Regions from separate parts of the Streptomyces sp. bgisy130 genome, predicted to be linked through region 2. Evidence: riboswitches for the same ligand, from Rfam matches in the RefSeq annotation. Region 2 holds a riboswitch; each other region holds the start of a gene.
The links. Region 2 has a riboswitch for cobalamin ahead of nicT (Nickel transporter NicT). Riboswitches for the same ligand answer to the same signal wherever they lie in the genome.

Region 1 (10,205 bases), on a different contig from region 2:
CGGGAGCGGGGCGACGAACGCGGGAAGCAGCCCCACGAGAACGGAAACGGCCGGCCAGAGGGGGAGAACGGGGGTGGTGAGCGGGACGGCGGGCGGATGCAGCGCGGCCGGTGCATAGTCGTTCGCCCAGATCATCAGGGCGGCGACGGCCATGCCGGAGCCCGCGACCAGCCAGGCGCGGGCGCCCCACCGCTCGGGCCGGTAGCGGCTGCGCACCGAGCGGCGGCCCCCGAGCCACAGCCCGGCGAGCGCCGCCGCCAGCCCGGCGAGCAGCAGCGGCAGCCCGTAGCCGCTCCCGGTGTCCCCCAACAGCCCATAGGTTCCGGCGCAGACCCCGAGCAGCCCGCCGAGGGTGAGCACGGAGGTGAGGTGGCGTACGGCGGGCGGTACTTGGGCGCTGCGGCCGTAGCCGCGTGCGTCCATGGCCGCGGCCAGCGCCACCGAGCGCTCCAGCGCGCCCTCCAGCACCGGCAGTCCGACCTGGAGGAGTGCCTTGACCCCGCGGTCGGGGCGCCCGCGTAGCCGGCGGGCGGCGCGCAGCCGCTGGACGTCGGCGACCAGGTTCGGGGCGAAGGTCATCGCCACGACGACCGCGACGCCCGCTTCATAGAGCGCACCGGGCAGGGACTTCAGGAGCCGGGCCGGGTTGGCGAGCGCATTGGCGGCGCCCACACAGATGAGGAGAGTGGCCAGTTTCAGTCCGTCGTACAGGGCGAAGACCATGCCCTCCGCGGTGACCCGGCCGCCGATCCGGACGCCCTTCGCCCAGTCCGGCAGCGGCACTTCGGGCAGCGTGACGAGGGTGTGCGTACCGGGGATCGGCGAGCCGAGAAAGAAGGCGAAGACCAGCCGGATGACGATCACGACCAGCCCGAGCTTGACGAACGCGCCGTACGAGCGGGCCCACGGCGCATCCGTACGACGCGCCGCGACGACATATCCGGCCACCCCCACCAGCAGCCCCAGCAGCAGAGGATCGGTGGTGCGGGAGGCCGCGGTGGCCAGGCCCAGCGCCCACAGCCACCAGGCGCCGGCGTGCAGCGCGGTGGTACGGGTCGCCTGCGGGGCGCTCATCCGCGTCGGCGGCGTGCCTGCCACACCGCTGCCGCACCCAGGGCGACGACGACCGCGGCCCCGCCGAGCAGTCCGGCGGACGGCCCCCCGTCGACACTCCCACCGCCCCCGTCCTTCCCGTCGGCACGGCCCTCCGCCGCTCCCGCGGACGAAGCAGCGGAGGACGCGGACCCCTTCGCCCCGTCCTTCGCCCCGTCCGTCGCGCCGTCCTTCGGGCCGTCCTTCGATCCGTTCACCGCCTCCGCGCATCCCGCCTTCGGATACCCGGCGATCGCACAGAGCAAGGCATTGGCGTCGTAACGCAGCGGCCGGGCGACCGCCGCCAGCGCCTCGCCCGCCGAGGCGTCCTCGGCCACCTGCGCACACTCCGTCCTGGCCGCCGGCGGCCGCTCGCCGCCGGGCGCGTCCGCCGCGGTGCCGAAGTCCAGCACGATGCCGATCCGCTTGCGGCCGTCCTTGGCGGGGGTGTCGCGGCAGATCGCATCGAAGTCGGCGGCCGGGCGCGGCTTACCGGCCCCGGCGGAGTCGGCGCCGAGGGTGAAGCGGAAGCCCGCGACCGCGCCGTCGGCCGGACGCTGAGTGGCCGGCCCCTCGGTGGCGTACGCCCAGGAGCCGCCCTTGCCGTCCCAGAACGACCAGTAGCGGTACTCCTGCGCCTGCGCGGGCCCGGCGGCCAGGCCGGTGACCGTACCGGCCAGCAGTACGGCGCCGGCGATCCTGGTCCGCCGCATCAGAGCTGGTTCTTCTTACGGCTGCTCAGCAGGAACCCGATGCCGGCGCCGAAGGCGAGGCCGACGCCGATGACCCACCACACGCTGATGCCGCCGCCGTCCGTGGCGCCGTCGGCGTCCCCGGTGTCCTTCTGCGCCGCGGCGGCCGGCTTGGGACCGGTGGCGTTGAGCGCGGCCACCAGGTCGGTGCCGCCGAAGGAACGCGGGTCGGTACCGGTGGCGTGCGCGGCCAGCACCAGCTGGGCGTACGCGGCGGGTCCGTTCTGCTTGGCCCAGTCCGTGGCGTTCTTCTCCAGCCACTTCAGCGGCTTCGCGGCAGCGGCACCGTGCCCGCCCGCCGCCAGCGCCACCACCGCGTCGGCGGTGTTGCCGACATCGGGCTGCTTCTCGGCGCCCGGCATCGCGGAGAGCAGATGCTGCCCGTTCTTGTCGAGCTGCGCGACGAGGTAGGCATCGCCACCCGCCGCGGCCCGCGCCGACTCGTTCTTCTTCGCGTCCCCGCCGTCCTTGCAGTTCAGCGGCTTGACCGGAGCGTCTGCCCGCTGGTCAGCGGGCGCCACGACGAAGCCCTTGCCGAGCGCTCCGGTCGCGGCGGCCGCGGTGGCGTCGGCGTTCGGGGCGGCGCCCTTGAGCTGGAAGGTGAACGCGCCGCGCTCGCCCTCCTTCGCGTCGCAGCCCAGCTGGAAGGTGAGCAGCCCGTCGTACGGGGTCTTGCCGCCCTTCTTGGAGGTCACGGACCGCGGCTTCTCGCCCGCCGCCGCGAGCGCGCCGATGACCACGGACGTGGAGTTGGCGTCGCTGGCCGAACCGGGCATCGAGCTCCAGCCGCCGTCATCGTTCTGCACCGATTTCAGCCAGCCCACGGCCTTTTGCACGGTGTCACCGTGCCCGCCGAGCGCGGCCAGCGCCTGCACCGCGGCCGCAGTCTGGTTGGTGTCCCGCATGGTCTTGGCGTCACAGGGCTTGCCGGGCTCGGCACGGAAAGCGGTGAACGCGCCGTCGGCGCACTGCTGCCCGACCAGCCAGCGCACGCCGGACGCCGCCGGCCGCACCCCCACCGTGTCCTGCGCGAGCAGCGCGAGCGACTGCCGCCACACCCCGTCGTACTGCGGGTCCTTGGTGCCGTACAGGCCGTCCGGCAGCTTCTTGGGGGACGCGGACGGGGCGGCGTCGTCGGCGTACGCGGCGGGGGCAGCGGCCGCGCCCAGCACCGCCGCGGCCGCCAGCGCCGTGGCGGCGCGGCGCGCCAGGAAGGCGACGGGGTGCGTCAGGGGGGCCTGGTGAGCCATGGAAGCCATGGGGGCCATCGGGTCGGTGCCTCTCGGGTCGGGTCGCGGAGATGTACGCAGCCGCGCTCGGCCGACCGCCCGCGCGGCCATCCCCCTGGATCGCGGACGCGGTGGCACCGGGCTCAGCTCCGTATACCTCGACGGTGCCGCGCACCGGCCGTCCCTGTGGCGGACGGTTCCGGTGGCGGGAGCCTTGGTCGTGCCCCCTCGGGTGCTCCGGCTCGTACGGCCGTCCTGCCGGGCCAGCCGGCGCGGTACGGACGGGCCGTCCTCACGGTTGCGGGTCAGCGCCGGATTTCCACCGGCTTCCCCCGATCGGGTACGGATGAATTTGTCCCGCACACCTTAACCGGCACCGGGCGGGCGCTCGCTCGCCCGTACGAGCCGACGAAATCCGGCACGAGCCGGAGGGAGCGGCGCGCGCGCCGGGCACGGGCGCGGCACGGGCCGGGCGCACCGGCGCCGGGTACGAAAGGCCCGCCCCCTCACACCGCCCGATACCGCACCGGATCCGACCCCGGCACCCACTCCGCCCGCCCCTGCTTCACCAGCCGGCGCAGATGGGCCTCGGCCTCCGAGACGGCGATATTGCGGGATCCGTAAGGGATCTGCTCCCACGGGCGGTTCCACTCCATGGCCACGGCGAGCTGCCAGACGGTGCGCGGTTCCTGGAGCAGGGATCCGAGCTGGGCCAGCCGCTCTTCGTGGTGGGCGATGAGGGTGCGCACCCGGCCGCCGGCGTCGGTGAACGCGTGCTGATGGGCGGGCAGCACCTCGGCGGGGTCGAGCCGGCCGACGCGCTCGAGGGAGTCGAGGTAGTCGCCCAAGGGGTCGGCGTCCTCCCCGGAGCCCGCCATGCCGTGCGGGCCGGGCGGGCTCCCCTCCTCGTCCGGGGCCTCGTACAGGCCGATGTGCGGGGTGATGCCGGGCAGGAGGTGGTCGCCGGAGAACAGCCGGCCGAAGCCGGGCGTCCGCGCCGAGGGGTGCTCCTCCTCCAGGTGGAGGCACACATGGCCGGGGGTGTGGCCGGGCGTCCAGATGGCGCGTACCCGGCGCCCCGGCAGGTCGAGCAGTTCGCCGGGGTCGATGCCGCGGTCCGGCAGCGCGGCCCGCCGGCCGGGCAGCTTCCGGCCGTTCCCTGTGGCGCGGGCCTTCCGCAGGGGCGCCAGATGGTCGTCCGGTGCGCCCGCCGCCGTGAGTTTGGCGAGCAGGTAGTCGAGCCACTGGCCCGGTTCGGCCGCGCGGGTGCGGCGGACCACCGCGGTGTCGGCGGCGTGCATCGCGATCCAGGCGCCGGAGACCTCCCGGACCTTGGCGGACAGACCGTGGTGGTCGGGGTGGTGGTGGGTGATCAGGACGCCGTGGAGGTCGGTGAGGGCGAACCCGCAGGCGGTGACGCCGGCGACGAGGGTGTCCCAGGAGTCCGGGTCGTCCCAGCCGGTGTCGATCAGCACCGGCCCGCGGTCGGTCTCCAGGAGGTGGACGAGAGTGTGGCCGAGCGGGTTGTCCGGGATGGGGACGGGGATGCTCCACACCCCGCCCTTGTGGTCGGTCACCTGCGCGGTCATCCCGGTCCCCTCTCGGTGCGGCATACACCCGGTACCCGGCCTCACTATAACTAGAACTGGTTTCAAAGCGGCTTGAAGTGCCCCCTCGGGTGGGGTGAGTTGGGATTCGGTCGGCGCCGTGGACTCCTCCAACTAGAACTGGTATCAGTTCCTGGGGTGTACGTGGCCTGATGCCTCGTCAGCAAACCCATCACGCCGAGGCACCTCCGAGGCGCGTCCTAGGGGCCTCGGCAACAACAGCGAACCGGCAACAACAGCGAACCGGCAACAAGCGCGAACCGGCAACGACATCGAACCGGCAACGACATCGAACCGGCAGGGACCGCCGGAACAGGCGGCCGACCCGCAGGAGGCGGCAGCGATGAGCGACCTCGTCGAGCACGGAAAGCTCTACATAGGCGGTGAGTGGGTCGATCCGGCCGGCCGGGACACGATCGAGGTCGTCTCGCCGCACACCGAACAGGTCATCGGCCGGGTGCCGCACGCCTCGCGGGCCGATGTCGACCGTGCGGTGGCCGCGGCCCGTACGTCCTTCGCGTCCGGGGTGTGGGCGAACGCCCCGTTGGCGGACCGGATCGCGGTGGTGACCCGTATCAAGGACGCCTTCGCGGCCCGCAGTGAGGAGATCGCCAAGGTCATCAGCGCGGAGAACGGCACCCCGTTCACCTCCGGCGTCATGGTGCAGTCGCTGGCCGCGATGCTGGTGTGGGACGCCGCGCTCACGGTGGCCCGTGACTTCCCGTTCGAGGAGCGGCGGGGCGGGGTGCTGGGGCCGCTGCTGGTGCGGCGGGAACCGGCCGGGGTGGTCGCGGCCGTGGTGCCGTGGAATGTCCCGCAGTTCACCGCCGCCGCCAAGCTCGCGCCGGCGTTGCTGGCCGGCTGCTCGGTGGTGCTGAAGGTGTCACCGGAGACCCCGCTGGACGCGTATCTGCTCGCGGAGATCGCGACGGAGGCCGGACTGCCGGCGGGGGTGCTGTCGATCCTGCCGGCGGACCGCGAGGTGAGCGAGTACCTGGTCGGGCACCCCGGCGTGGACAAGGTGTCGTTCACCGGCTCGGTGGCGGCCGGCAAGCGGGTCATGGAGGTCGCGGCTCGCCACCTCAGCCGGGTCACGCTGGAACTCGGCGGCAAGTCCGCGGCCGTGATCCTGCCGGACGCGGATCTGGACGCGGCGGTGGCCGGCATCGTGCCGTTCGCCTGGATGATCAACGGCCAGGCGTGTGTGGCCCAGACGCGGATCCTCGCCCCGCGCAGCCACTATGACGAGATCGCCGAGCGGTTCACCGCGGCGGCCTCGGCGCTCACCGTCGGCGACCCGCTGGATCCGGCCACCGAAGTCGGCCCGCTGGTCGCCCGCCGTCAGCAGCAGCGCTCACTGGACTACATCGCGCTCGGACAGCAGGAGGGCGCCAAGGTGCTGACCGGCGGCGGCCGCCCCAAAGGGCAGGCCACGGGCTGGTACGTCGAGCCGACCCTCTTCGGTGAGGTCGCCAACTCCATGCGGATCGCCCGTGAGGAGATCTTCGGCCCGGTCATCTGTCTGCTGCCGTACGACGACGAGGCGGAGGCGGTACGGATCGCCAACGACTCCGACTACGGGCTCTCCGGCTCGGTGTGGACGGCCGACGTCGACCACGGCATCGAGATCGCCCGGCAGGTGCGCACCGGCACGTACTCGGTGAACACCTTCAGCATCGACATGCTCGGCCCGTTCGGCGGCTACAAGAACTCCGGCATCGGGCGGGAGTTCGGGCCCGAGGGCTTCGGCGAATACCTGGAGCACAAGATGATCCATCTGCCGGCGGGTGCCTGATGGGGGACCGCTGGCAGGTGGTGGTGGACCGGAACGTCTGCATCGGGTCGGGGATGTGCGCCGCGGCGGCGCCGGACGGCTTCCGCCTCGACTCGGCGCGGCAGTCGCATCCGGCGGCGCCGGAGACGGACGCCGCCGAGAGCGTGCTGGCCGCGGCCGAGGGATGTCCCGTGGAAGCGATCACCCTCACCGTGGCCGACAGCGGCGAGGCGGTCTTCCCGCCGGAGGAATGAGCGACGGCCGCACGGCCGGGGAACGACGGCCCGGGGCGCGGGGCGGGAGCCCCGTGGCCGGGGGCCCGTAGGGGGCGCGCGGCGGAGTCCCGTAGGGGGCCGGTGGGCCCCTTGCGGGCCAACTACCCATGGCAGAGGCGGGGTTAACGCGCGCGGGCCGACGAGGATGGTACGGCCCCACGTGCCGGTGGTACGGCCCCAGGCGCCCGCCCTCAGCGCCCCCGGCCCCCCGGCCGGTCCCCCGACGTGACCTCGATCAGGCGGCAGACCGTCTCGATGTCTATCTTCACCTGGGCGATCGAGGCGCGGCCCGAGAGCCAGGTGATCAGGGCCGAGTGCCAGGTGTGCTCGATGACGCGGACCGCGGAGAGCTGCTCGGGGGTGGCGGGGCCGTCCAGGCCCATCGCATCGAGGATGATCGCGGTGGTCAGCCGGGAGACGGTGTCCACCTCGGGGCTGACGGAGCGGTCTGCGAAGGTCAGTGCGCGCACCATCGCGTCCGCGAGATGCGGCTCGCGCTGGAGCGCGCGGAACGCCCGCATCAGGGTCTGGGCCACCCGTGCGCCCGGGTCCTGCTCCGACGGCGGGCGTTTGCGCAGCGTCTCGTGCATGTGCTGGAGCTGGTCCTGCATGGTGGCGACCAGCAGATGCACCTTGGAGGGGAAGTAGCGGTAGAGGGTGCCGAGCGCGACGCCCGAGGACTCGGCGACCTCGCGCATCTGCACGGCGTCGAAGCCACCACGGGACGCCAGCTTGGCGCTGGTGTGCAGGATGCGGCGGCGCCGGGCCTCCTGACGCTCGGTCAGGGGAGGACTCGCGGGAAGGGTCGGTCTGGCCGCCTTGGATTCCGTAGTCATATTTCCCATTCCGTGGCATTCCGTCCGCGATGCGGCGAGTGCCGGTGGTGTGCTCGGCACAGCATGGCAGGGGGGCGGGTGGTGGCGCGAATCACCTGGTGCGGCTCTTTTCGCTTCGTTCTCGGCCGGTAGATTCGAAGCTCGGTGAACTGATCAGTAGCCAATAAGTTCTGAAACTTGTTCTAGATTACCGCCAGCGGTTACGCTCCGGCGAAAGTCCAGTGAGAAGGGGGCCGAGCGTGACCGCAGAGGCCGTCCAGGCAGCCGCGCCTCGCCCCGCAGAGGCCACCCCGGCCTCCGCCCCGACGAACGGCGAGCGTCCCCTGCGGATCGCGATGCTCACGTATAAGGGGAACCCGTTCTGCGGCGGCCAGGGCGTCTACGTACGGCACCTCTCGCGCGAACTGGCCCGCCTCGGCCACTCCGTCGAGGTCATCGGCGCCCAGCCCTACCCCGTCGTCGACGACGGGGTGACCCTGACCGAGCTGCCCAGCCTGGACCTCTACCGCCAGCCGGACCCGTTCCGTACGCCGAAGCGCGGTGAGTACCGCGACTGGATCGACGCCCTGGAAGTCGGCACGATGTGGACCGGTGGTTTCCCCGAGCCGCTGACCTTCTCGCTGCGGGCCCGGCGCCATCTCGCCGCCCGCCGAGGCCAGTTCGACGTCGTCCACGACAACCAGACCCTCGGCTACGGCCTGCTCGGCGGCCCCGGCGCGCTCGGCGCCCCGCTGGTCACCACCATCCACCACCCCATCACCGTCGACCGCCGGCTGGACCTGGCGGCCGCCGGCGGCTGGAAGCGCCGGGCCTCCGTCCGCCGCTGGTACGGCTTCACCCGTATGCAGAAGCGGGTGGCCCGGCGGCTGCCGTCGGTGCTGACCGTCTCCGGATCCTCCCGCCAGGAGATCGTCGATGACCTCCGGGTGGCCGCCGACCGGATCCATGTGGTGCATATCGGCGCCGACACCGATCTGTTCTCGCCGGATGCCTCGGTGCCCGAGGTGCCCGGCCGGATCGTCACCACCTCCAGCGCGGATGTCCCCCTCAAGGGGCTGATCCACCTCGTCGAGGCGCTCGCCAAGGTGCGCACCGAACAGCCCGACGCGCATCTGGTGGTCGTCGGCAAGCGCGCCGACGACGGGCCGGTCGCCGCCGCCATCGAGCGGCTCGGCCTGTCCGGCGCCATCGAGTTCGTCAAGGGCATCAGCGACCCCGAACTCGTCGACCTGGTGCGCAGCGCCCAGATCGCCTGTGTCCCCTCCCTCTACGAGGGCTTCTCGCTGCCCGCCGCCGAAGCGATGGCCACCGGCACGCCGTTGCTGGCCACCACCGGCGGCGCCATCCCCGAGGTCGCCGGCCCGGACGGCGAGACCTGCCTCGCGGTGCCCCCGGGGGACGCCGGTGCGCTGGCGGGCGGACTGCTCCGCCTGCTGGGCGACGAGACGCTGCGCCGCCGGCTCGGCGCGGCCGGACGGGAGCGGGTGCTGGCCCGCTTCACCTGGCGGCAGGCCGCCCTCGGCACCGCCGAGCGCTACCGCGAGGCCATCGCCCTCCAAAGAGGCCGGGCCGGCGCCCGCACCCTCCCCGGGGCGGCGTCCGGCGGGGCCGCCGGCACCGCGACCGCGCCGAGTGCCGCCGGGCACGTCTAGTGGCCCGACCGGCCCGTAGTTCCTTCCGCAGCCACCACCGCCACCAACCGCCGGACGAAAGCTGAACGCCGTGCTGACCGTCGACTTTTCCCGTTTCCCGCTCGCTCCGGGCGACCGTGTGCTTGACCTGGGGTGCGGCGCCGGCCGGCATGCCTTCGAGTGTTACCGGCGCGGCGCGCAGGTCGTCGCCCTCGACCAGAACGGCGAGGAGATCCGCGAGGTCGCCAAGTGGTTCGCCGCGATGGAGGAGGCGGGTGAGGCCCCGGCGGGCGCCTCCGCCACCGCCATGGAGGGCGATGCGCTGAACCTGCCGTTCCCCGACGACAGTTTCGATGTCGTGATCATCTCCGAGGTGATGGAGCACATCCCGGACGACAAGGGCGTGCTCGCCGAGATGGTCCGGGTGCTGCGCCCCGGCGGCCGGATCGCGGTCACCGTCCCCCGTTACGGCCCCGAGAAGGTCTGCTGGGCGCTCAGCGACGCCTACCACGAGGTCGAGGGCGGCCATATCCGCATCTACCGCGGCGACGAGTTGCTGGGCAAGATGCGGGAGGCCGGTCTGGAGCCGTACGGCACGCACCACGCGCATGGGCTGCACAGCCCCTACTGGTGGCTGAAGTGCGCCTTCGGGGTGGACAACGACAAGGCGCTGCCGGTGCAGGCGTACCACAAGCTGCTGGTCTGGGACATCATGAAGAAGCCGCTGGCCACCCGGCTCGCCGAGCGGGCCCTGAACCCCGTCATCGGCAAGAGCTTCGTCGTTTACGCCACCAAGCCGCATCTGCCCCAGGCGGCCACCGCCGAGCCGGCCGCCGCGGAGGCGAGCGAGTCCGCCGCCTCCGCCACCCCGGCCACCGAGCCGGCGGCCGGGACCGCCGCCAAGGCCCGCAAGCCCGCGGCGGGCACCAAGTCCGGTGCCAAGGCCCCCGCCAAGTCCGGTGCCAAGCCTGCCGCCAAGACCTCCGCCAAGCGCTCCGCCGGGGCCGCC
Region 2 (10,205 bases):
GGCGTCGGCGGCGGTCAGGACGGTGCCGGCGCCGAGCCAGGCCGCATCGCCGAGCTCGGCACGCGCCCGTTGGATGACCGTGAGGGCGTCGCGTCCGCTGAGCGAGACCTCGATCAGCGGAAGGTCGGCCTCCGCGAGCGTCATGACCGTACGGAACGACGCCTCCGCATCTCTGCCCCGGATGATGGCGATCAGCCGCTCGGTCCGGAGCGCTGTGCTGAAGTCCATGGCGTTCCTGCTTTCTCCTGCACCCCGCCGCGTGCGTACTGCGCGACCGGGCCGTTCGGGCGCACGGGTGACACCTCTGATTATTCCGGGCAGGGCGGGTGGGATCGAGCCCCGGACCGAGGTGAAACGATCAGCGCTCCTACGGGACAGCCCCTAGCTCCCGCCCAACCTCACCATTCGGCGAACGCCCCGTCCTCATGGCGCCACACGGGATTCCGCCAGGCGTGCCCCCGCTGATCCGCCGCCCGCACGGCGGCCTCGTCCACCTCCACGCCGAGGCCGGGGCGCTCGGTCCGCAGCAGTGAGCCGCCGTGGAAGCGGAACGGCTCCGGATCCGCGACATAGTCCAGCAGCTCGGCGCCCTGGTTGTAGTGGATCCCGATGGACTGCTCCTGGATCAGGAAGTTCGGGGTGGTGAAGGCGACTTGGAGGCTGGCGGCCAGCGCGACCGGGCCGAGGGGGCAGTGCGGCGCGAGCTGCGCCCCGTATGCCTCCGCGAGCGCGGCGATCCGGCGCAGCTCGGAGATGCCGCCCGCATGCGAGATGTCGGGCTGGAGGATCGCCACACCGGCTTGCAGCGGAGCCAGGAACTCTTGCCGGGTGAAGAGACGTTCACCGAGTGCGAGGGGGATGGAGGAAGCGTTCACGAGGTCAGGGAGGGCATGCGAGTAGTCGCAGAGGACGGGCTCCTCGACGAACAGCGGGGCGTATTCGGCGAGCAGGGGGAGGAGTCTGCGGGCGTTGGCGGGCGAGACCCGGCCGTGGAAGTCGAGGCCGAAGTCCCGTTCGTCGCCGAGGACTTCGCGCGCGGTCTCGGCGCGCAGCAGACATGCCCGCACTTCGGCGCGGGTCGCCACCGGCGTCATCCTGCCGCAGCCGTTCATCTTGACGGCGGTGAAGCCCGCCTCGGTCTGCGCGGTGACCGCGTCGCGGATGGCATGCGGATCGTCGCCGCCCACCCATGCATAGGCGCGGATCTTCTCGCGGACCGGCCCGCCGAGCAGCTGGTGGACGGGGACACCGTGCCGCTTCCCTTTGATGTCCCACAGCGCCTGGTCCAGGCCGGCGACGGCGGACGAGAGGACCGGCCCGCCGCGATAGAAGCCGCCCTTGGTCATGACCTGCCAGTGGTCCTCGATACGTGCCGGATCCTGCCCCAGGAGGTATTCGGCCAGCACCTCCACGGCCGCCCGGACCGGCTCGGCCCTCCCCTCGACCACCGGCTCACCCCAGCCGACGACGCCCTCATCGGTCTCCACCCGTACGAACATCCAGCGTGGCGGGGCGAGGAACGTCTCGATGCGGCTGATCTTCATGGACCGGTCCGTCCTTTCGGCGTGCGGCCGGCGGCGAGCGGCGCGCGGGCGAGTCGGATGTACGGCCCGCGCCGGCCGTACGCCCCCGGCCAGGCATGCGCCGACCTTGTCCGCGACCTCCTGCCCACCCACGTCGCCGCGGTAACCGAACGCCGCTCCCCGGAACGCACCCGTCCGCCCCCGCCACATCCGCCCCCCACTACAGGTGCTCCCGCAACTACGGCTCCTCCCGCAACTACGGATGCTCCCGCGCCGACACATCGAGCAGTTCGAGCATCGCCATATAGGCCCCGTCGACGTCCCGGTTCCGTACGGCCTCGACGACCGCGGCATGGATCGCATGGGGGTGGTCGAACGCGCCGTACTCGTCCAGCACCGCCCGGTCGCGCTGGACGAGCACCGGCACGATCACCCGGTGCATCTGCGCGTAGAAGCGATTGTTCGACGCGATCAGCATCGCCGTGTGGAAGGACGCGTCGGCCTCCACGAGCAGCGCCGGATCGTTGTCGGACGCGGCCATCGCGCTCAACGCGGCGTCCAGGGCCGCCAGATCCTCGTCGGTACGGCGCTCCGCGGCGAGCGCGGCGGCCGCGGGCTCGATGGAACGACGCAGTTCGAGCACATCGGCGAAGAAGTCGGACGAGACGCCGGCCGCCAGTTTCCACCGCAGTACGTCCGTGTCCAGGAGGTTCCAGTCCTCCCGGGGGCGGACGAAGGTGCCCCGCTGCTTGTCGGCCCCGAGGAGCCCCTTGGTGGTCAGCACCTTGATCGCCTCCCGCAGCTCGGTCTGGCTCACGTTCAGCTCCGCCATCACCTCCGGCAGCACAAGGCTTTCGCCCTCCCTGTACGTGCCCTTGAAGATCCGCTTGGCGAGCGTTTCGACCGCCCCATGATGAGCCCCGTGTCCTGAGGAGGCGGCGTGCCCCGTACGGCTCATGGTGCTGCTCCCATCACACTCACCCCACCCACCCCAGCCATCAGGGCGTACCGAGCACCCCATTCCCACCTCGGTACGCCCTGACGTCTCCGCGCCCCGGCTCAGGGCTCCTTGCGCTCGCCACCGGACCGGGTGCCGGGATCCAGGGAAGTGGTGTGCCTTCTGCTCCCGCTGGTGCCGGCGCCGAACGAACCGCGCCCGGCATGCGAGGCGCCCTGCATCTTGATCCGCGCCGCCTGCCGTGCGGCCGTCATACCGGAGACGGGACGCAGCTGTCCGCGGTCGAACTGCTCCGCCTCCTCGGGGTGCCGGGCGCGCCAGTACGGATTGTCGTGGGAGAGGCCGCCGCTGACCCGCCCGTACATCCCGAAGACCAGCAGCATCAGCCCGACCAGGAAGCTGAACAGGACGTTCTGGATCTGGAAGGCCAGGAAGTTCACGCCGGTGTCCAGCAGCGCCAGGTTCACAAAACCGCTCAGGAGGAAGAGCACGCCGAGCACGATGTTGAGGGTCGAGGCGAAGTTCCCGCCGATCACCATGCCGACGACGAGGATGGCTCCGACGACGATCGAGAGCACGCTCAGCGTGCCATTGGTGTTCAGCCCGGCAACGGTGTCGCCGCCGGTGTCGAAGTAGCCGATGTGGTGGGTCAGCCCGAGGATGCCGAACGCGATCAGTACCAGGCCCATCAGCCCGGCGCCGATGCGGTAGACCTTGCTGAGCCGGTGGTCCACGGGCAGATGCTCGTCGAGCCGTGTGTGGTGCCGCTTCTTCACCCGGTGGAGCGGGTTCGCGGGCCCTTGCAGGGTCTGGCCAGTAGCCCCAGTAGCCATGTCCGGCCTCCTTCGCGCAGGTGCCGACTGGGCCGTACTCCACTCCAGGATCCGCCAGGGGGGCAGTTCACGCCATCGCGCCCGGTGGCGAGGCAGCGCGGAGTCGCCCTCCTGGCCCGCCGGGCTTCCGGCCAGGCACCAGCCCGCACACCGGGCCCGGCCCCGCGGCTGATCCCGGGGCTCAGCCGCCGGTGCCGCCCCTGGCCTCCCGGATCTCCTGCACCACCCGGGCCGCCGTCTCCCGTACAGCCTCGGTCTCCATCAGAAAGTGCCACCAGTCCGGATGGCGCCCCTCCAGGCCCGCGACCGCCCGGTCCAGCCGCGCCACCGCATCGTCCAGGGGGCCGGCATGCCGCGGATCGGGGGTGCTGCGCCCGCTCATCGCCAGCCGCTGCGCGTCCCGTACGGCGAAGCGGGTCCGCTCAACCTCCTTCTGCCGGTCGAACGAGACCGCATCGAGTCGCTGTAGCCGGTCACCGGCCGCCGACACCGCCTCATCGGTGGTGTCCAGCAGCGCCCGTACGGTCGCCAGCCGGCTCGTGGCATCCGCCCAGCGCTGCTCGTCCCGCGCCTGCTGCGCCTCCCGCAGCTTGACCTCGGCCTGCTGGACGGACTGCGCGGCCTGCTCCGGCACCTGCTGGAGGTCCTGCCAGCACGCCGCGCTGTACCGCCGCCGCAGCTCGCTGAGGACCGGGTCGACCTTCCCGGCACGCGTCGTGATCGCCTGCGCCCGGGTCCGCAGCGACACCAGCCGCTTGTCGATCTCCGCGGCCTTCCCCGGCAGCCGCTCGGCCTCGGCCCGTACGCCCTCGGCCTGGCGCAGCACATCGTCGGCGCGCCGGATCGTCTCCTGGACGCCATGCTGCCCGGCGCCCTGATTGAGCTTGGTCAGCTCCGGCCCGAGCGCCGCCAGCCGGGCCGCGAGATCATCGGCCTGTAGACCCTGCGCACGGACCGCGTCCAGCGCATTGCTCGCCGCCAGCAGCGCCTGCCGCGCCCGCTCCACGGCCGGTGCCAGCCGCGCCAGCTGCGTCTCGGCGGACTGAAGCAGCGGCCCCAGCCCCTGCGCGAACCGGTCCAGCTCGCCCTTGACCCGGTCCAGCTCCTGCTTGGCACGGGTCAGATCGGCCCGCGCCCGCGACATCGCGGCTCCGTCGAGGTCGTCCCGGTCCAGATCGTGGGAGTCGACCGCGGTGATGTACCCCTGACTGACCTCGTCGATCCGCCGGCCGAAGCCCTCGTACTCCTGTGCCGCCTTCCGCGCGGGCGGCGAGGTGTCGACGGCGGTGATCGTCTCTATGGAGATCCGCAGATCCCGGTGCGCGGTGTCCAGCTCGTAGAACGACGCCGCCGCGGCATCCTTGGCGGCCTGCGCATCGGCCCGCTGGCCTTCCCCCCGCCCGAACCAGCGACGGGTCCCGCCACCCGCGAACGACCACGGCGCCATCGCCACCACCAGCGGCAACGGCAGCAACATGAGCGCCACCACATCCCGGACCGGGCCCCCACGGCTGCGACGGCGTGCTCGCTGCTCATGCGGCTGAGTGTCTGTCGCCGTCACTTCCCTCTCCCGATCGGATCGCCCCAGGACCGAATGTCATTCTCCCACTCACCGGAAACGAACACACCGGCCGGTAAGTTCGCCCTTCGCGCATTGGTTTGCAGTTCAGCCCGGAAGGCAAGGTAGTCTGTCGGCTCGGCCAGGGCGCATAGCTCAGCGGTAGAGCGCTGCTCTTACAAAGCAGATGTCACAGGTTCAAATCCTGTTGTGCCCACAGAGAAATAGCAGGTCAGAGGGCCCTTCGTGCGGATGCGCGGAGGGCCCTCGGCTGTTGGTGCACATGCAGTGCAGCGCGCATGGCAGCCGGGCGTCCCGGCCGACACGCCGGCTCGCGGGCCGCCGCCCCGCCGTCCCCGCTCGCCGGCGTCGAAGCCCGTACGCTGGCGAATGTGACGCGTGTGATCGTGGCGGCAGGCGGTGGCGGCGATGCGGTCGCCGCTGTGATGCTGGATGCGGCTCTCTACGGGGGCGAGACGCCGGCGGTGGTGTTCTCCTACGCGTGGGACCGGCTCCTGGTCGACCCGGTGCCGGGGCCGAGAGGGCCGGCCAACTTCAGGGGGCTGCGTCCTCTCACCCGCAGCGTGCCGATCGTTCCTGCCGATGCCACGGCGATCGCTCCTGCGGGGTCGACGCTTCCCCGGCTGGCCGCTGAGCTCCGGCAGACCTTCGCGCTCATTGATCCGCACCACGGCACCGAGGGAATCGTTCGCCAACTCGAAGAGCTGGTGCAGTACTTGGAGCCGGAATCCGTTGACCTCCTGGATGTCGGCGGTGACATCCTCGCCCGGGGGGACGAGCCCACGCTCCGCAGTCCGCTGGCCGATGCCCTCACCCTCGCGGCGTGCTGTGAACTCAACTTCCCGGTGCGGCTTCTGGTCGCCGGACCCGGCCTCGATGGCGAGCTTGCCGCCGAGGTGCTGCGCGACCGTCTGGGGCCGGTTGCTGTGACTCTCGGCGCGGAGCACGTTGCGCCCGTCAGCCCGGTCCTGGAGTGGCACCCCTCTGAGGCCACGGCCATGCTGGCCGCCGCCGCGCGGGGTGCGCGCGGCCGGTGCGAGGTCAGCGGCGCCGGTGCGCCGGTGCCGCTGACCGATGAGGGGCCCGTTGTGTACGAGGCCGATCTTGAGGAAGCGCTCCACCGGAATCAGCTCGCCGGGGCCATCCTCGCCACGGAGAATCTGCACCAGGTCGAGCAGTACAGCCGGGAGATCTGCGGCTTCTCCGAAATCGATGACGAACGGCACCAGGCCGGGCGGCTCGGCGGGCAGGCGCCGCCGGCGATCGATCCGGAAGCGGTACTTCGGCAGCTCGACGATTTCGAGGCCGATGCGCGAGGGCGCGGCATCACGCACACGACATTTCGCCGGCTCACCGAAGCCTTGGGGCTCAGTGGTACGCAACGCCTGGAGCTGAGAGCTCTTCTGCTCGGCAGCCGCCCGGAGCGATATCAGGCTCCGCTCTGGCGCATTCCGTCCGGAGCTTGAGCGATCACGAGCCAGAGCTTGGTAGGCAGGACGTGCGACGGGCGGTGATGAGGGGTGGGGGCCCGCCGCAGGCGTTGTTGTTCGCCGTGCGGGTGCTGTGTATCGTCGCAAGTAGTGGCTTGAAGTTTCAAGTACTTGTTCGCGGCCTCGCGGGGCCGGACCCGACCTGCGAAAGAGCGGCTTCTGATGACGTCCCCCCTCGGCACTCTCGCGTCCTCGCGCCTCGACATCTCCACCCGCCGTGCCCCCTCTCCGACTGGTTACGACGCCGGACTTCTTCTGCTGCGCCTCGCGCTCGGACTGACCATGGCGACCCACGGCGCCCAGAAGCTGTTCGGCTGGTTCGGCGGGCCGGGGCTGGACGCGACCGGGCAGTTCTTCACGATGAGCGGCTATCCGGCGGGCCGGACGATGGCCGTCGTCGCCGGGCTGAGCGAGGCGCTCGGCGGGCTCGGGCTGGCGGCCGGGCTGCTCACGCCGCTGGCCGCGGCCGCGGTCGTCGGCACGATGATCAATGCCCTTGCCGTCAAGTGGGGCGGCGGCTTCTTCGCGCCCAAGGGTGTGGAGTACGAGCTGCTGCTGACCGCCGGTGCGGCGGCCCTGGCGCTGACCGGGCCCGGTCGCTACGCCGTCGACCGTCTGCTGCCGGGGCTGCGCTCCCATCGGACGGTCCACGGCGTGATCGCGCTGGTGCTGGGTGTGGTCCTGGCAGGCGGGGTGCTGCTGGTACGGAAGTGACGCCGGGACGAGTCCCCGGAGAGGCTGCCTTGCCCCGTGCGCACCCGGAGTGCGCCGCGGACGGGACGTCTGCCGGCCGGCTACCGGCCGGCAGGCCCTGGGCAGGGGCGGGGTGTGCGAGGTAGGCAGAAGTAGGGGTGAGCGGCGGCGCCACGGCGGTGTCGCGGCCGGGAGAAACGGAGAACAGCTCCATGTCCGTACGACGTCTGAACCACGCGGTGCTCAACGTCCGCGATGTGAAACGGTCGGTGGCGTTCTACACCGAGGCCCTCGGGCTGACGGTGGATGTCGAGATACCGGGGCGGGCCGCGTTTCTCAGCGCGCCCGGCTCACTCAACGATCACGATCTGGGGCTGTTCGCGGTGGCGCCGGACGCGCCGGGCCCCGGGACCGGGCGGGTCGGGCTGTACCACCTGGCCTGGGAGGTCGGCACGCTCCGCGAACTCGTCGCGGCCCACACCCGGCTCACCGAGCGCGACGCCCTGGTGGGGTCGACCGACCACCTCGTCGCCAAGTCGCTGTACGCCAAGGACCCGGACGGCAACGAGTTCGAGGTGATGTGGCGGGTCCCGCGGGAGGACTGGCCGGGCCCGGACCAGCCGGACCGGCTGCTGCCCCTCGATCTGGCAGCGGCGCTGGAGCAGTGGGGGCCGGACCGGGAGACGGGCGCCGCGGCGGGCTCGGCGACCTGAGGGCGCGGGGTCAGGTCGGGCGGGCCCGCGGTTCCTCAGCTTTCTGGCGCGGTCCGCCCCGGCGACTCGGCTCGCCCGGCCCGCTCCGCCCAGCGCTTTTCGACGCCGGACAGGCGCCAGTACGCCAGCGCCGCGGCCCACACCACCACGAACAGGCCGACGATGATGAAGCCGACGTTGTCGAGGTCGAGGCCGGAAATCCAGCCGGTCAGCGCGTCGTTGAGGCCGAGCTTGTCGTGCAGCACCGTCACCAGCTCGATGGTGCCGATGAAGAAGGCGACGGCGATCGACAGGCCGGTGATGGTGAGGTTGTAGTAGACCTTGCGCACCGGGTTGGCGAACGCCCACTGGTAGGCGAAGTTCATGAAGGTGCCGTCCAGGGTGTCGAACAGGCTCATCCCGGCGGCGAACAGCAGCGGCAGACACAGGATCGCGTACCAGGGCAGGCCCGCCGCCGCGCCGCTGCCCGCCATCACCATCAGGGTCACCTCGGTCGCGGTGTCGAAGCCGAGCCCGAAGAGGAAACCGAGCGGGAACATCTGGCCGGGGCGGGAGATGGAGCGGGTGAACCGTCCCAGGAAGCGGTTCATGAAGCCGCGTGCGTCGAGGCGCTGCTCCAGCTCGGCCTCGTCGTAGTGGCCGTCCCGCATCCCTCGGAAGACCCGCCAGATCCCGGCCAGCGCGATGAGGTTGAGGGCGGCGATGAGGTAGAGGAAGGTGCCCGAGACGGTGGTGCCGACGGTGCCCAGGATCTGGTGCGTACGGGACTCGTTGTTGAGCAGCGTGCCGGCGAGCTGGGCGCCGCCGGCCACGAGGGCCGCCATCATCACGACCACGCTGGAGTGGCCGAGGGCGAACCAGAAGCCGACCGAGATGGGCCGCTTGCCGTCGGCCATCAGCTTGCGGGTGGTGTTGTCGATCGCGGCGATGTGGTCGGCGTCGAAGGCATGCCGCATACCGAGGGTGTACGCGGTGATGCCGAGCCCGACGCCGAAGACCTGGCTGCCGACGGAGTAGTGGTTCGGGACCACGAGCAGGAAGAGCACGCCGAAGGCCACGACATGCAGCCCGGCTATGACGGCCATCAGGCCCGCGGTACGGACGGTGTCCTGCCGGCGCCAGCGGAATGCGGCGGGGGCAGGGGAGTTCGGGGTATCGGTGGACAGGGCCATCCGGACGGTCACGCTCCAGCACCTCGTGGATCAGTTCGTGAGATGCCGTGGCCGGTCTCCTGGCTTAGGGGTATCACCCTGCTCCTTTAGAGCTTGGGGAAGGGTGCCCGCGTCCGCCCCCGCCTTCCCGGCCGCGGGCTGCGGTCAGTGGCGCCGCGGGCGCGCCAGGCGCCCGCGGAAGGGGTGGAAACTCCCCGATCACAGTGGCGAGGGCCGCTCCGGGCTGGGACCACAAGGTCCGTCACCGGCTTCCCGAACACCACGGCCCGGCCACTCTAGCCGCCGCCCCCGTGGCACGAGGTGTGTGGGGGTTTTCCGCCGTTCGCGGGGGCGCCCCTCAACGGGCCGTTCACAGAGGGCCGGTTGCGGTGGGCTGACGGTCCCGGTGGGTCAGTAGTCCAGGGACGAGAGGAAGGTGTGCAGTTCGTGGTCGAAGAGCGGGGTGTTCTCCAGGTTGACCATATGGGCCGCACCCGGTATTCGGACCCTTCGGGCGCCGGGGACGGTCAGGGCTATCGCATGGGCGTTGGCGGAGATGTCCCGGCTGTCGAGGTCGCCGTCGAACACGACCGTCGGCACCCGGACCTCCCCGAGGCGGTCGGCGGCACCGACTTCGAGGGGCATTCCGGCGCCCATTCCGTCGGCATGGACCTCCACATTGGCCGCGGCCGAGGCGCGCATCCGTTCGCGGAATCCCGGGTGCACCGCGGACGGCTCACGATGCGGCCCGTCCACCCATATCCGCAGGAAGTGCTCGACATACCGCTCCGCGCCGTCCGGTTCGCCGATCGCCGCCACCTGCTCCTTGATGTGCGCGAGGACGAAGGGGTCGGTGAAGGCCCGGCCGCTGATTCCCGGGGAGGCGAGCGCGAGGGCCGTCACCCGGCCGGGGTGGGCGAGGGCGGTGTCCAGGGCGACCCGCGCGCCGTGGGAAAGGCCGACGAGGACGGCGCTGGGGACATCGAGGGCGTCCAGCAGGGCACACAGGTCGTCGTGATGGGAGAAGTCGCCGGTCACGGTGGACGACAGCCCGTGGCCACGGGCGTCGTAACGGATCGCGCGCAGGCCGGAGTTGACCAGCCAGGTGAACTGCTCGTCCCACATGTGCTGGTCGAGCATGCCGCCGTGCAGCAGCACCACCGCGGGGCCCGAGCCGGCCGTCTCGTAGAACAGCTCGCCCTCGTCGATCGGCACGATGCCGTTGTCGATCTCGGACCAGGCGGTGATTCTCTGCGTCATTCTCC
Region 3 (10,205 bases), on a different contig from region 2:
GTCACTAGGTCTCCTTGGTACCGGTGGGTCCGCTGCCGGGCGCCGGGTCGCCGGCGACCGCCCCCGTCCACCGATCCGGGCCACGGCGGGGCGGGTTGGGGGAGGTCATGACGATATCCGCAGCGGAAGAGCGGTCGGTGGCCGCTCCCTCCTACCAGCGGTAAGGGCACCGCTCTCCGTTACAGCGGGCCCGGCCAGCGCACAGGTTGCCCCGGGCGGCCGGTCCCGCGGCGCCGACTTCCGTTTGCCGGCGAGCAGTTCCGCGCCCGGCCCGGCGGCCAGCAGCGCCGCCGCCTCGGCCACGCTCGGCGTCCCGACGGCGGCCGCCGCGGCGCCGGACGGACCGGGCACCGGCACCGCCGCCAGGGCCGCCGCCGGGAACGACCGCAACGGCACCCCCAGCCGGCGGGCCGCCCCGAGCAGGCCCGGCTCCGCCGCCTTGGCCGCGACCGTCGCCAGCGCGACGACCGGCCGGTCCGTACACCCCGCCGCCGCGCGGGCGGCCGCGATCAGCTCCAGCACCTCGGCCATCGGCACACCACGGCGCGCCCCGACCCCGACGACCAGCGGCGCCGCGGCACCGTCGGTCCCGTCGGTCTGGTCGGTCGCGTCGGGGGCCCGGTGCGTCATAGCGCTACGGCTCCCCGGCCCGGGTGCCGGCCGCTGCCCACCGGCCTTACGCCGGTCACCAGCCGTACGCCGCTCATCGCGCGCCCCCCGATGCCGCCGCGCTCCGTGCCGCGCTCGCCACCAGCCGCCCGGCCAGCGACGGTTCGGCGGCCCAGTGCACATGCAGATATGAGGCATGCACCCCGCCGGAGACAAAGCCCTCCACCCGGCGCTCCGGATGCGTCAGCCCCCACGCCGGATCCGCGCCCGCGCCCGGCTCCAGCGCCGTGCGGTGGAACTCGTGGCCGCGCACCCGGGTGCCGGCCGCGGCCAGCGCGTTGTCCCGCAGCGCCACCGCCTCGCGGTAGCCGAGGGTGAGCCGTTCGGTCATCCGGGCCTCGGCGGGCAGCACTCCGCACATCGGCTTCCCGTCCAGGGACCGGGAGAGGTACAGCAGCCCGGCGCACTCGGCGGACACCGGCGCCCCGGAGGCGGCCAGTCCGGCCACCGCGGCGCGCAGCGGGGCGTTCGCCGACAGGTCCGGCGCGTACATCTCGGGAAAGCCGCCGCCGATCACCAACCCCTGTGTGCCGGGCGGCAGTTGCTCGTCCCGCAGCGGGTCGAACGGGGCCACCTCGGCGCCCGCGGCGGCCAGCAGCTCGGCGTGTTCGGCGTAGGAGAAGGTGAACGCGGCACCGCCCGCGACGGCGATCAGCGGCTTCTGCGGCGTGGGCGCATCGCCGGCCGGTGCGAGCTGCGCCGCCGGGTCCCAGGCCGCGTCCGGCAGCTCCGGCACCGTACGCGCCAGCGCCAGCAGCGCTTCCAGATCACAGCCCTCGCGGACCCGGGCGGCGAGTTCGGCCACCGACTCCACCGCCTCGGTCCGCCGTTCGGCGACCGGCACCAGGCCCAGGTGCCGGGAGGGCGTACCGGCCCGGCCGTCCCGGCGCAGCGCGCCCAGCACCGGCACACCGGAGGAGTCCATCGCCTCCCGCAGCAGCTCCTCGTGACGGTCCGAGCCGACCTTGTTGAGGATCACCCCGGCCAGCCGCACCTCCGGGTCCCAGGACGCGAAGCCGTGTACCAGCGCGGCCACCGACCGGGACTGCGAGGACGCGTCCACCACCAGCACCACCGGCGCCCGCAGCAGCTTCGCCACCTGCGCCGTCGAGGACAGCTCGCCCATTCCGGACGCCCCGTCGAACAGCCCCATCACGCCCTCGACGAGCGCGAGATCGGCGCCCGCCGCGCCGTGCAGGAACAGCGGCGCGATCCGGCCGGGCCCGCACAGGTAGGCGTCCAGATTGCGGCCGGGGCGTCCGGTGGCCAGGGAGTGGTAGCCCGGGTCGATGTAGTCCGGGCCCACCTTGTGCGGCGACACCGTGAGCCCGGCCTCGGCGAACGCCGCCATCAGGCCGGTGGCCACCGTCGTCTTGCCCGCGCCCGACGACGGCGCGGCGATCACCAGCCGGGGAATCGACCCGCCGCTCACGCGCTGTGCTCCCTGTTCACCATTCGATGCCCCGCTGGCCCTTCTGGCCCGTGTCCATCGGGTGCTTGACCTTGGTCATGTCCGTCACCAGATCGGCGAAGTCCAGCAGCGCCTCGGGGGCGCCCCGCCCGGTGATGACGACATGCTGCGTACCGGGACGGTCGCGCAGCGCCGACACCACCTCCTCGGTGTCGATCCAGCCCCACTTCAGCGGATACGCGAACTCGTCCAGCACCAGCAGCTTGTAGGTCTCCGCGGCCAGATCCCGCTTGACCTGCTCCCAGCCCTCGCGCGCCGCGTCCTCGCTGGAGGCGATGTCGCGCTGCACCCAGGACCAGCCCTCGCCCATCTTGTGCCAGGCGACGGTGCCGCCCTCACCGGACTCCCCGAGCACCTTCAGCGCCCGCTCCTCGCCGACCTTCCACTTCGCCGACTTCACGAACTGGAACACCCCGACCGGCCAGCCCTGGTTCCAGGCGCGCAGCGCCAGCCCGAAGGCGGCGGTGGACTTGCCCTTGCCCTGCCCGGTGTGGACGAACACCAGCGGACGGTTGCGGCGCTGGCGGGTGGTGAGCCCGTCGTTCGGTACGACGGACGGCTGTCCCTGCGGCATTACGCGGCCTTCCTGTTGCCCTGCACGGTCCGTACGAGCGCGGAGACACTGTCCGCGCGCAGTTCGTCGAGGGTGATCGCGGTGCCCTGGAGCTCACGGGCCAGCTCGCCCGCGAGACCCAGCCGCACCGGGCCCGCCTCACAGTCCACGACCACCGACGCGGTGCCCTCAGCGGCCAGCAGCCGGGCGGCGCGGGCGGACCGGACGACGGGCTCCGGGCCGCCGGTCGCGCGGCCGTCGGTGACGACCACCAGCAGCGGGCGCCGCGAGGCATCCCGCATCCGCTCCACCCGCAGCACCTCATGGGCCTTCAGCAGGCCCTCGGACAGCGGCGTACGGCCCCCCGTCGGCAGCTGCTCCAGCCGCGCGGCACCCGCCTCGACCGAGGACGTCGGGGGCAGCGCCAGCTCGGCGCCGGTGCCGCGGAAGGTGATCAGGCCGATCTTGTCGCGCCGCTGGTAGGCATCCAGCAGCAGCGAGAGCACCGCGCCCTTGACCGCGCTCATCCGCTTGCGGGCCGCCATCGAACCGGAGGCGTCCACGACGAACAGGACCAGATTGCCCTCCCGCCCCTCGCGGACCGCCTCGCGCAGATCGTCCCGGCGCACCACCAGCCCCCGCCCGCTGCGGCCACGGGCCCGCTGGTGCGGCGCCGCGGCCTGCACGGTCGCCGACAGATGCAGCTTGCCCAGGGCACCGTGCGGGCGGCGGGCGCCGGTCGTCCGGCCGTGGGCGGTACGGGCCCGGGAGCGGCGGCCGTCCGCGCCCTCGCCCAGGCCCGGCACATCCAGGCGCCGGGTGCGGAACGGTTCGGTGGCCCCGACCGCCGCCTTCTCCCCGGCCGCGCCCCCCTGAGGCGCGCTCTCGGGCTCGGCCTTCTCCGGGGTCTGCGGGGCCTCCCGCTCCTGCTGGTGGGGGAGTTCGGCCTCCGGGGGAAGCGGCGCCTCCTCCGGGCCGCCGTCCTGCGGCGGATGCCCGCCGCCCTCCGGACCGCCTCCGTCCGGACCGCCCCCGTCGGGGCCGCCGTCCGGACCGTCCGGCTCCGGGTCGTCGTCGCCGTCCGTGTCCTTGTCCGCGTTCTCGTCGGCGTTCTCGTCCGCGCCGAACTCCTCCAGCGTCCGGTCGAGTTTGTCCTCGTCCAGGCCGGGGGCGTCGAAGGGGTTGCGGCGCCGGCGGTGCGGCAGCGCCAGCAGCGCCGCCTGTCGCACGTCCTCCTCCAGGACGTCCGTCCGCCCCGCCCAGGCGGCCAGCGCGGTGGCGGTACGCGCCATCACGATGTCCGCGCGCATCCCGTCCACCTCGAACGCGGCACAGGTCGCGGCGATCTGCCGGAGCGCCGCATCGCCCAGCGTCACCCGCGGCAGCAGCTCCCGGGCCGCGGCGATCCGCCCGCGCAGCGCGTCCTCCTCGGCCGCCCACTCCGCCGCGAAACCGGCCGGATCGGCGTCGTAGGCCAGCCGCCGCCGGACGACCGTCACCCGCTCGTCGGGCTCGCGCGAGGCGGCGACCTCGACCGTGAGCCCGAAGCGGTCCAGCAACTGCGGCCGCAGCTCGCCCTCTTCGGGGTTCATCGTCCCGACGAGCAGGAAACGGGCCGCGTGGCGCACGGAGACACCCTCGCGCTCCACGTACGAGGCGCCCATGGCGGCCGCGTCCAGCAGCAGGTCCACGAGGTGGTCATGGAGCAGATTGACCTCGTCGACGTACAGGATGCCGCGGTGCGCGTCCGCCAGCAGGCCCGGCTCGAAGGCCTTCACGCCCTCCGACAGCGCGCGCTCGATGTCCAGCGCGCCGACCAGCCGGTCCTCGGAGGCGCCGACGGGGAGTTCGACCATCCGCGTCGGGCGCTCCTCGACGCCGCCCGTCCCGTGCGGCCCGTCGGGACAGCCGGGGTCCGGGGCGGCCGGGGCGCAGGCGAAGCGGCAGCCGCTGACCACGTCCACGGCCGGCATCAGCGCCGACAGCGCCCGGACGGCGGTGCTCTTGGCGGTGCCCTTCTCCCCGCGGACCAGTACGCCGCCCACCGCGGGGCTCACCGCGTTCAGCAGCAGCGCGAGCCGCAGATCGGCCATCCCGACCACCGCGGTGAAGGGGTACTGCGGGGTCGTGTTGTGCGCGGTCGTCATGCTGTGTCGTCCTCCACGTCGCCGTCGAGCTCCGTATTCGTCCTGTGCGTACCCCTCATGGCGCCCCCGGAGGCACGAACGGCAGTCCCTCCGGCACCCCTTCCTCGATCAGCCGCAGCAGCGCGCCGGTGTCCGCGTGCTCCTCGATCAGATCGCCCAGCCGGTCCAGCTGTTCCTCGCGCAGCACGCCGAACCGGGTGTCGGGGGCCGGGACGAACGCCCGGCCCGCGTCCGCCGCGACCCGCCGCAGGAAGGCCCGGCGGAAGCCGTCGCTCTCCAGCGACCCGTGCCAGTGCGTGCCCCATACGGAGCCGGCCCGGCAGCCGTCCAGGCTGCGCCCTTGGTCATCAGAGATGAACGCCTCCTCCCCGCCGGTCACTTCGGCGACACCGTGGTGGATCTCGTAGCCCTCCACCGGCTCGCCCAGCGCCTCGCCGGCCGGCCGCGCGAGCGTCTTCTCCGCCGCGAACCGCACCCGTACGGGCAGCAGCCCCAGCCCGTCGACCACGCCCGCCCTCGACTCGACCTCGTCCTCGATGCGCTCGCCCAGCATCTGGAAGCCGCCGCAGATGCCCAGCACCGGGCGCCCCTCGGCGGCCCGCCGGGTGATCGCGTCCGCCAGCCCGCGCTCCCGCAGCCATGCCAGCGCCCGGACCGTGCCCCGGGTCCCCGGCAGCACCACCAGGTCGGCGTCGGCCAGTTCCTCGGGCCGGTCCACGAACCGCACCACCACGCCCGGTTCGGCGGCCAGCGCGTCCACGTCCGTGAAGTTCGACATCAGCGGTGCGGCACAGACCGCCACCCGCAGCACATCCGCGCCGTGCGGCGGAGCCACCACGCTCTCGCGCACCGCGCCGCGCAGCGACACCCTCAGGCCGTCCTCCTCGTCGATGCCGAGCCCGTGCGCGAAGGGCAGCACGCCCAGCGTCTGCCGCCCCGTGAGGCCGCGCAGCATCGCAAGGCCCGGCTCCAGCAGCGTCACATCGCCCCGGAACTTGTTGACCAGATAGCCCGCGACCAGCGCCTGGTCCTCCTTGGACAGCAGCGCGGTGGTGCCGAAGAACGAGGCGAACACCCCGCCGCGGTCGATGTCACCGACCACGACCGCCGGGATACGGGCGGCCCGTGCGAGGCCCATGTTCACGATGTCGGTGCGCCGCAGATTGATCTCGGCGGGACTGCCGGCGCCCTCGCAGATCACCGCGTCATGGGTACGCCGCAGCTCCTGGAGGCAGTCGGTCACCGTCCCGAGCAACTGCTCCCGGCGGCCCGCGTACTGCGTCTTCCCCTGGGACGTCCCCCCGAAGTACCCCCGGGCACTGAGCTCTCCCACCGGCTTCCCCAGCAGCACCACCTGGCTGCTGCGGTCACTGCCCGGCTTGAGCAGGACGGGGTTCATCAGCGCGGTCGGCTCCACCCGCGCCGCGGCGGCCTGCATCGCCTGGGCCCGTCCGATCTCCGCGCCCTCGCGCGTGACGAACGAATTCAGCGACATGTTCTGTGCCTTGAAGGGCGCCACCCGGACGCCCTGCCGGACCAGCCAGCGGCAGATCCCGGCCGTCACCACGCTCTTACCGGCGTCGGACGTCGTCCCGGCCACCAACAGGCCACCGCCGACCGCCCCGCCGGCTGCCTTCAACCGCCCGTTCACCGGCTCCTCCTCCTCCTCCTGCGCTTCGGGTCACTACACCCGCCCACCCCCCGAAGGGGGGTGGGCGGCGGGGAAAAAACGGACGGCCTCATACCGCGCCCGCCTCACGCCCGAGCCCCTTGGCCCCCCGAGCCAACGCCCCCCGGGCCACCACAGCCCGCGCGGCGCCGCCCGCCGCCCGCGCCGCCACCGTCGTCGCCAGTGCCAGCACACTTACCCGCCGGGAGAGCCGCACCGCGCGCTCGATGTCGTCCACCGCCACCGGCGGCGCCGGGCCGTTGAGCACCGGACGGTGTTCCACCCGCCCGCCGTACGCCAGCGTGCCGCCCAGCCGTACGCCCAGCGCACCCGCGAACGACGCCTCCACCGGGCCCGCGTTGGGGCTCGGATGCGCACCGCCGTCCGCCCGCCAGGCCCGCAGCGCACCGCGCCGGTCGGGGCCGGCGAGCACGGTCAGCGCGGCGGTCAGCCGGGAGCCGGGCCAGCCGGCGAGATCGTCGAGCCGGGCCGCGGCCCAGCCGAAGCGGCGGTAGCGCGGCGACTTGTGCCCCACCATCGCGTCCAGGGTGTTCACCGCACGGAACGCCACCAGACCGGGCACTCCGCCCAACGCGCCCCATACCAGGGCGCCGACCACCGCGTCGGAGGTGTTCTCGGCGACCGACTCCACCACCGCACGGGCCATCTGCGGCCCGTCCAGCGCCTGCGGATCGCGCCCGCACAGATGCGGCAGCCGCTCCCGTGCCACGTCCAGATCACCCGCCGTCAGCGCCCCGCCGACGGCCCGTGCCTCCCGGCCCAGCGAGGTGCCGCCCAGCACGGCCCAGGCCGTCGCCGCAGTCAGCGCGACCCGGGCGCCACCACGGAGCGACAGCAGAGAAGCGGAAGCCGAGCCCCGCACCGCGCGCTCCAGCAGCGCCGCACCGGCCGCGGCCCCGCCCGCACACAGCACGGCATGAGCCGCCCCGTAACCACGGTGGTCGCGCCACAGCCGGCGCTCGACGGCGCCCGCGGCCCGGCCGAACGCGGCCACCGGATGGCCGCGCCGCGGATCCGCCGCGATCAGGTCGCCGAGAAAGCCGAGGGCCGCGCCGCACGCATATCCCGCGTGTTCGCCGCGCATCGGGTCAGACCGCCGTCAGGGCGCGTCCGTGACGTCCCGCCCGGCCCCGAAGGAGCCCTGCGGCAGCGGGCAGTGGCGATCTCAAGGGGCGGCCGGGCATGGCGGTATGTCCTCACTCAGGGTCCGCGCCCTGGCTCGACGTGACGGCGACCAGAGTCTCCTGGCTCCCGGATCGGCGTGTCCTCCGGCCTTCCAGTCCCGCGTACGTCATCCGACGTATGCGAGGCGGACCGTGGCCTTCGCTGGAGGAACGCTCCCCGGTGACAGTGGCGGGACCGCGCCGGATTCGCACCGGACTTCCTCTGCTGTCGCCGATTGGCTCCGGCAGTCCACCACGCCCCGCGAACGCCGTCAACTCACCCTTGACCTGCGACGCTGCCCCGTGGCAGGCGCTGTGGCGCACGCCACAGCGTGGCTGGGGGGTCACGGACGGTTGCCCGCGCACCTGATCCCGCGTCACTATCTGGTGCACGGCGGCGAAGGGGCCGCCGGAAGGGGGCCGGGGGATGCCGCAGCGCGCTGACCGTCACGAGATCCGTATCAGGATCACGGGCACGAACAATCCTGACCAGGACGCCGAGGACCTCAAGGCGTGGCTGGAGCGCGAGCCCTGGCTGAACGGGCGGCCGCACGACTGGGAGCTGCGGCCGGCGGGGGAGCGCGACGACGGCCCCGGCGACATGGCCATCGGCGTCGACGACCTGATCCTGGTCGTGGTCGGCGCGGTCGCCGCCGAGATCACCAAGAGCCTGAGCATCGCCCTGCGCGAGTGGCTGCGCCGCCGCAGGGAGGAACGCGACACCGGCGAACGGCCCGCCGTGGCGGTCGGCGGCGGGGACGGCGAACTGCGCGCACTGGGCGACCCGGGACCGGGCGCCCCGGCCCCCGAACGCCCCGATCCCGGCAGCCCGGCGAACGGGGGCGGCAGCACCGCCGGGGACTGAGCCGGATGTCCGAATACGACGCACGCGGCAAGGTCAACCGGGCGCTGCTGATCTGCGTCGACGACTACCGCCACCTGCGGCCGCTGCCCGCCGTACGGGACAACCCCCAGGAACTCGAACGCGTCCTGCTCGCCCCCGGCACCGACCTCTTCACCAAGGGCGAGGTCGTCATCTGCCGGCCCCAGGAGCCCTGGGAGGTCGAACAGGCCCTGGACGCCGTCACCCAGGAGGCCCGCGGACTGCTGCTGGTGTACTTCTCCGGCCACGGCCGGGTCGGCCGGGACGGCGGCAATCTCCAGCTCATGGTCGGTGCGTCGGAACGGCGGCACAAAACCGTCTCCTGGCAGGACACCGTGCTGTCCTACCTGGACAACGCGCGGGCCGACCGGATCGTGATCGTCCTGGAGTGCTGTTACGCCGGCAACGCCGGGGAGGCCTTCCACGCCTGCCGCACCCCCACGTCGCTGCTGATGGCCGCACAGCCCAACCGCCGGATCTTCAGCGGCGAGGAGCCCACCGGCGGCAGTGTCTTCACCCGCGCCCTGCGGCAGATCCTGGAAGAGGGCATCCCCGGCAAGCGGTTCGTCACCTTCGAGGACCTCGTCCGGGAGCTGCGGGACCAACTGGCCGGCGAGCAGACCCCGATGGGCGACGTCTGGGAGCCCCGCTCGGCCAAGCAGAACACCGTCGACGACGTCATCCTGTCCTTCGCCACCCCCGGCATCCGGCCCCCCACCCCGCTGCGGATCCGCTTACGGCGCCGGCTGAACACCTCCTTCCGGCACTGGTTCCGGATCCTGATGGTGCTGGCGATCATCGCCGTACCGGCCACCGCGGGCGTCGTCCTGCTGAACCTCCCGGGCGCCGCCGCAGCCTGCCCGCCCGCCCTCGAACTGCGGCTGCTCACCGCGCCCGAGGCCGAACCCGCGCTGCGCCAGGCGGCCTTCGACTACGAGATGTCCGACGCCAACACCCGGCCCCTCAACGGCGAGGGCGACCTCCCCGACGGCTGCCGGCGCGCCCAGATCACCGTCTACTCCGCTGCCAAGGACCAGGTCGACCAGGGCTTCGCCGCCGCCGACCGCTGGCAGGGCGAGGCCCACGGCACCGGCAAGGACGGACCGGACGACAAGGGCATCGACCCCCTCTACCGGCCCGGACCCCAGCCCGACATCTGGATCCCCGAATCCACCGCCGACTACTACGAGGCCCGCCGCGGGATGCCCGCCAAGGGCTCCCCGGCGACCCTGCACTACAGCGCCCCGGTCGCCTACACCCCCCTGGTCGTCGGCATCCCGGCACACCGCCGGCTGGACGACGTCGAACCGGCCGGCGCCTCCTGGCGGGAGCTGCTCACCGGCACCGACCGCACCCACCGCGACCTCCGGCTGCTGCGGCCGAGCCCGGTGCTGTCCGGCACCGGACTGCTGCACACCCTCGGCCTCTACCTCACCCACGACGGCTCGGACGCCGCTTCGTCCGGCGCGCCCGACCTCACCCTGGCCCGGCACGCCGAGGAGCGGCTGTCCGCCCCCGGCAGCCAGTACGCGGGCAGCACCGAACTGCTGTGCTCGCTGCGCCCCGACGCGGACGCCGCCGGCTCCGTCGACCGTACGAAGTCCGCCCCCCTGGTCTCGGAGAAGTCCC

Region 1: it holds a riboswitch for cobalamin, as region 2 does, so the genes downstream of both, AC3EUV_RS18980 (SCO2321 family membrane protein) here and nicT (Nickel transporter NicT) in region 2, are expected to answer to the same signal.
Region 3: it holds a riboswitch for cobalamin, as region 2 does, so the genes downstream of both, AC3EUV_RS15690 (cobalamin biosynthesis protein) here and nicT (Nickel transporter NicT) in region 2, are expected to answer to the same signal.

What each region holds. Positions count from the first base shown of each region.
Region 1 covers NZ_JBYISA010000013.1:12,634-22,838, forward strand. Annotated here, with positions in the region: gene AC3EUV_RS18970 (CbiQ family ECF transporter T component) at 1-1,074, opposite strand, end outside; gene AC3EUV_RS18975 (SCO2322 family protein) at 1,071-1,805, opposite strand; gene AC3EUV_RS18980 (SCO2321 family membrane protein) at 1,805-3,112, opposite strand; cobalamin riboswitch at 3,336-3,457, opposite strand; gene AC3EUV_RS18985 (Strvi_7410 family MBL fold metallo-hydrolase) at 3,580-4,662, opposite strand; gene AC3EUV_RS18990 (aldehyde dehydrogenase) at 5,024-6,475, shown strand; gene AC3EUV_RS18995 (ferredoxin) at 6,475-6,708, shown strand; gene AC3EUV_RS19000 (TetR family transcriptional regulator) at 6,921-7,565, opposite strand; gene AC3EUV_RS19005 (glycosyltransferase family 4 protein) at 7,805-9,217, shown strand; gene AC3EUV_RS19010 (class I SAM-dependent methyltransferase) at 9,288-10,205, shown strand, end outside.
Region 2 covers NZ_JBYISA010000005.1:24,189-34,393, reverse strand. Annotated here, with positions in the region: gene AC3EUV_RS09070 (bifunctional 4-hydroxy-2-oxoglutarate aldolase/2-dehydro-3-deoxy-phosphogluconate aldolase) at 1-228, opposite strand, end outside; gene dgoD (galactonate dehydratase) at 399-1,544, opposite strand; gene AC3EUV_RS09060 (FadR/GntR family transcriptional regulator) at 1,780-2,481, opposite strand; gene AC3EUV_RS09055 (DUF4383 domain-containing protein) at 2,583-3,314, opposite strand; gene AC3EUV_RS09050 (coiled-coil domain-containing protein) at 3,496-4,875, opposite strand; tRNA gene AC3EUV_RS09045 (tRNA-Val) at 5,018-5,089, shown strand; gene AC3EUV_RS09040 (DUF1152 domain-containing protein) at 5,319-6,359, shown strand; gene AC3EUV_RS09035 (DoxX family protein) at 6,546-7,097, shown strand; gene AC3EUV_RS09030 (VOC family protein) at 7,289-7,789, shown strand; partial or broken gene nicT (Nickel transporter NicT) at 7,825-8,983, opposite strand; cobalamin riboswitch at 8,994-9,240, opposite strand; gene AC3EUV_RS09020 (alpha/beta fold hydrolase) at 9,352-10,200, opposite strand; gene AC3EUV_RS09015 (MarR family winged helix-turn-helix transcriptional regulator) at 10,197-10,205, opposite strand, start outside.
Region 3 covers NZ_JBYISA010000010.1:2,341-12,545, reverse strand. Annotated here, with positions in the region: gene AC3EUV_RS15720 (sirohydrochlorin chelatase) at 1-5, opposite strand, end outside; gene AC3EUV_RS15715 (cobalamin biosynthesis protein) at 106-630, opposite strand; gene AC3EUV_RS15710 (cobyrinic acid a,c-diamide synthase CobB) at 704-2,101, opposite strand; gene cobO (cob(I)yrinic acid a,c-diamide adenosyltransferase) at 2,118-2,714, opposite strand; gene AC3EUV_RS15700 (putative cobaltochelatase) at 2,714-4,840, opposite strand; gene AC3EUV_RS15695 (cobyric acid synthase) at 4,896-6,491, opposite strand; gene AC3EUV_RS15690 (cobalamin biosynthesis protein) at 6,580-7,614, opposite strand; cobalamin riboswitch at 7,768-7,917, opposite strand; gene AC3EUV_RS15685 (effector-associated constant component EACC1) at 8,121-8,558, shown strand; gene AC3EUV_RS15680 (caspase family protein) at 8,564-10,205, shown strand, end outside.